Regions from separate parts of the Neobacillus sp. MER 74 genome, predicted to be linked through region 2. Evidence: riboswitches for the same ligand, from Rfam matches in the RefSeq annotation. Region 2 holds a riboswitch; the other holds the start of a gene.
The links. Region 2 has a riboswitch for S-adenosylmethionine ahead of M3610_RS07400 (methionine biosynthesis PLP-dependent protein). Riboswitches for the same ligand answer to the same signal wherever they lie in the genome.
Positions count from the first base shown of each region.

Region 1: another riboswitch for S-adenosylmethionine. It lies ahead of mtnK (S-methyl-5-thioribose kinase); the one in region 2 lies ahead of M3610_RS07400 (methionine biosynthesis PLP-dependent protein).

Region 1 is NZ_JAMAUV010000001.1:504,206-506,679, forward strand. It holds gene M3610_RS02450 (pyridoxal phosphate-dependent aminotransferase) at 1-130, opposite strand, end outside; gene M3610_RS02455 (carbon-nitrogen family hydrolase) at 255-1,040, shown strand; SAM riboswitch class I at 1,106-1,257, shown strand; gene mtnK (S-methyl-5-thioribose kinase) at 1,360-2,474, shown strand, end outside.
Region 2 is NZ_JAMAUV010000003.1:147,025-149,498, forward strand. It holds gene M3610_RS07395 (hypothetical protein) at 1-561, opposite strand, end outside; SAM riboswitch class I at 872-985, shown strand; gene M3610_RS07400 (methionine biosynthesis PLP-dependent protein) at 1,120-2,232, shown strand; gene metC (cystathionine beta-lyase) at 2,232-2,474, shown strand, end outside.

The DNA.
Region 1 (2,474 bases), on a different contig from region 2:
CGGGGTTCCCTTGCCCCAAATTAATCACATCATACCCCTGTGAAATATATTCCCCGACTTTTTTAACGAGTGAAGCAAAAAACTGCTTAGGAAGACTATTTAAAATCTCTGATGTTGAAAATTGCTTCATGGTTCTCACCTGCTTTAATGATTTATAAAAGTAATTCTATTGTTAAATTCTAGTCACAAATGATATAACTTTTATAACAGCTTGTAAAGAAAAAATTCCGAAAGTTCAAACGAGGTGAAGATTCGTGAAATTAAAAATTTCATGTATACAAATGGATATCGCCTTTGGGGATCCAAATAAAAACTATCAATCTGCTGAAAGACTCATTGAAAAGGCTGTAGCCGGCCAGCCCGATATCATTGTACTACCAGAGCTGTGGACAACAGGGTATGACTTAACTCGTCTAAATGAAATTTCTGATTATCATGCTGGTAAGACCATTGATTTCCTTCAAAAGGCAGCAAAAAGGTACAAAGTAAATTTTGTTGGCGGATCTGTAGCCAACCGAGAAGAAAACGGTATAAAAAATACCTTGCTCATCGTCAATAAGGAGGGTAAACTCGTTCACCAGTATAGTAAACTTCACCTGTTTAAGCTAATGGATGAACATGTTTATTTAGAAGCAGGCTCTCAAAAAGGACTTTTTGAAATTGAAAATAATAAATTTGCGGGGACTATTTGTTATGACATTCGCTTTCCGGAGTGGATTCGAGCACATACATCTGAAGGGGCTGAGGCACTGTTTGTGGTTGCCGAATGGCCAGCGCAGCGATTGTCTCATTGGAGAGCCCTTTTAATTGCCAGAGCCATTGAAAATCAATGTTATGTCATTGCTTGTAACCGTGCCGGTCAAGATCCTAATAACCAGTTCGCCGGGCATTCCTTAATTATCGATCCGTGGGGAGAGGTGATAGTGGAAGCTGAAGAAAGCGAAGAAATTTTATCGGCAGAAATTGAGACGGATTTAGTCAAAGAGATTCGTAAACAGATCCCTATTTTCACAGATAGAAAACCCGAATACTATAATTAATTTTCAAAAAATATTGACAATATTATTTTATTGCTGATATGATTTTCACCAGTTAAATAAATATTCTCTTATCACGAGCTGGCTGAGGGATTGGCCCTTTGAAGCCCAGCAACCGACCTTAAACAAATTGGATAATAGAGCGCTTCATGCGCTTAACGATTCCAATAAGGCACGGTGCTAATTCCAACAGAAGGATTATCTTTCTGAGAGATGAGAGGTGCGATAGACAATTTGTCTTCCCGAGCCTCTTTCAAATGAGAAAGAGGCTTTTTTGTGCCTAATGCACAATGAAGCCTCCAAAAAACAAGGAGGAGCCATTATGAGTCTACTAAAACAGAAAACATACCAACCATTAACTAACGAGAGTGCGGTAGAACTTGCACTGGAATTAAATATTTTTCCAGGGCATGCTAAACTCTCCTGCAAGGAGATTGGCGACGGAAATCTCAATCTTGTTTTTCATATTGTCGAAGAATTAAAAGGAAAAAGTATTATTATTAAACAAGCTCTCCCATATGCAAAAGTAGTTGGTGAAAGCTGGCCATTAACACTGAAAAGAGCAAAGATTGAAGCAGATGCCTTAAAAATTTTCGGGCAAATTGCTCCTGAATATGTTCCAGAAGTATTATTCACAGATGATGTCCTTGCTGTAACTATTATGGAGGATCTTTCCCATCTTTTGATCGCAAGAACTGGCTTTATTAAAGGTGAAAGCTATCCATTAATTGCTAAACATCTGGGTGAATATCTTGCTAAGACATTATTTTACACTTCAGATTACGGATTAGGCCCTGGAGTAAAAAAAGAACGTGTCCAACAATTTATTAATCCCGAATTATGCAAAATCACTGAGGACTTGATCTTTACCGACCCATTTATGGATGCAGATACAAACGAATTTGAGGATAGCCTTCGTCCAGCAGTCGAAGCTCTTTGGCATGATGAAGAAGTAAAATTTCATGTAAATGTCTTGAAGAAAAGCTTTTTAACGGAGGCTGAGGCCCTCCTGCATGGAGATTTACATACTGGAAGTGTGTTTGCTAGTAATTCTGAAACCAAAGTAATTGACCCTGAATTTGCTTTCTACGGACCTGCAGGCTTTGATATAGGTCAAGTATTTGCGAACCTCCTTTTCCAGGTTATTGTGAATGAAGAAAAACGTGATCTTTTCATCAACCACATTGAAACCGTATGGAATGTGTTTGAGGAGCAATATACATTCCTATGGAATACTGAAAATAAAGAGATTGCTGTAAAAACTTCTACATTCTTAAACTATCAGATATCCAAGTTTTTTGGGGATACCCTCGGGTTTGCAGGCTGTGAATTAATCAGAAGAACAATTGGCCTTGCACATGTTGCAGATTTAGATGGGATTGAGGACGAGCAAACCAGAATCACTGCTAAACAAAAAACGATTGAGCTCGGAAAAAT
Region 2 (2,474 bases):
CAACATCATTCTTAAACCAACATCATGGTTTTCCGTTCCTGTGTTTGTAATAATGTACCTAATCTGTAATGCATCAGGCAGACCTGTTGCCGGATTTATTCCGGCCTGTAAGACTTGCTTTACTGCTATGTCACCAGTTTTCCAAACAGATTCATTTTTTGTATTTCCATCATTATTAACTGGAGCTTGGGTAAACTGACCATCAGGCTGGTTACCATAGATTAGGGTATTCCCATCGACTTTTAACGTTGTAAAAGAGGTTCCTGGGCTTGATGGCCAACTATAAATGAGATTAAACCATCTTTCTGCACCCTCTTCTTTAAGTCCTGCATTGAATCTTCCATCAGAACCGACTTGAGCCTGGATAAAATCATTTCCTATGTTCCCACCATAAAGTGAGGCGATTGAAAATGTCCGGGCCTGTTTGGTAGGAAAAGGTTTTTCCTTAATGGTTTCCGTCTTTGGTTCTTCCGCCCCGTAAACCACACTTTGCATCGCGGATAACAATGCCAGTACAAAAACTAATGTTACAGATAACCGTTTTTTAAAACTACTCAACATTTAAAAATCCTCCTGCTCTCTAGTTTAATTCTCAACAAAAGCTTTTTATTTGACCTCTTCTTTTAGTACCCCCTCTTTATTTGTGTTCTTAATTAAGAACAATGTAATTATATTCCATTTATCACCTGAACTAAAACTAAATTATGTAGTCAAATACTATGAAAATAGCTGATATATCAACATCATTCGCCAACTTTCCCTAAATACTTACATGACATTTATGAAACTATTTATAGATATTAAAATAAAAAACAAATTTGACATAACACGAATTTTGTAGTAAATTTTATAAATAATCTAAATAATTGTTTTCTTATCAAGAGAGGTTGAGGGAAGGGCCCTGTGACACCTCAGCAACCTTCAATGTTTATTCTCATTGAAAAGGTGCTAAGTCCTGCAAATTTATTAATTTGCTAGATAAGAAGAATGACAGTGCGTTGTGCATACAAAAGTCTTCTTCTTATAAGAAGACTTTTTTTATTTATCAAAAAGCTTTATTACTCAATCGCGTTAATGTGAAAAATTATATTCATTTTTTATTACTAAGGAGTGTCCATCATGTACAAAATCGATACGAAACTTGCCCAAATAGGTAACCGAAGTGAAACAACTACTGGAACGGTTAACCCACCTGTATACTTTTCAACGGCCTTCCGCCATGAGGGTATTGGCCAATCAACTGGCTTTGACTATACGCGAACAGGAAATCCAACACGCCAGCTCCTTGAGAAAACAATTGCTGATTTAGAGAATGCGGATCAGGGATATGCATGCAGTTCTGGTATGGCGGCCATTCAACTGATTCTTGCACTATTTGAATCTGGTGATGAATGGATCGTCAGTGAAGATTTATATGGAGGCACCTACCGCCTATTAGAACAGGGATATAAAAAATGGGGCTTAACGACTCAATATGTGAATACCTGTTGTCCGGATGAGATTGAAAAGAAAATTACCCCGCAAACAAAAGCTATTTTCTTAGAAACGCCAACCAATCCGCTCATGCAGGAATCTGATATTGCGGCCGTTTCAAAAATTGCAAAGCAGCACGGATTATTATTAATCGTGGATAACACTTTCTATACTCCACTCCTGCAGCAGCCGATTACACTTGGTGCGGATATTGTTATCCACAGTGCAACGAAATACTTAGGTGGACATAATGACGTCCTTGCCGGCCTTGTTGTTGCAACTGGGAAAGAACTTTGTGAAGCATTGGCCTTCCACCATAACGGTGCTGGAGCGGTGCTAAGTCCCTTTGATTCTTGGTTATTAATGCGCGGAATGAAAACATTGTCCCTTCGGTTGGAACGACATGAAAAAAATGCAAAAAACATCGTCGAATTTCTTTCGGAGCATGATGCGGTAACAGATGTCCTTTACCCTGGCCGAGGTGGAATGGTTTCCTTTAGGATCAAAGACGAAACTTGGGTTAATCCATTTTTACAAGGTTTAAAGCTTATTAGTTTTGCGGAAAGTTTAGGTGGGACAGAAAGCTTTATTACCTATCCGGCAACACAAACACATGCGGATATACCAGAAGAAGTTCGTATTCAAGCAGGCGTTTGTAATCGGTTATTACGTTTTTCTGTAGGACTTGAGGATTCACAGGACATAATTGAAGATTTAGAAAAAGCATTTATCCATGTTCAAGAAGGAGCGATTGCCTAATGTCACACGATCAATATACCTTTGAAACCAGACTCCTTCATAATAAGCACAAAATTGATCCTGTAACTGGAGCGGTTAGTGTACCGATCCAACATGCATCAACCTTCCACCAATCGGACTTCGATCAGTTTGGCAAGTATGATTATGGCCGCAGTTTAAATCCGACAAGAGAAGCACTTGAAGATGTGATTGCAGAACTCGAAGGTGGAATCAAAGGATTTGCCTTTTCATCTGGGATGGCG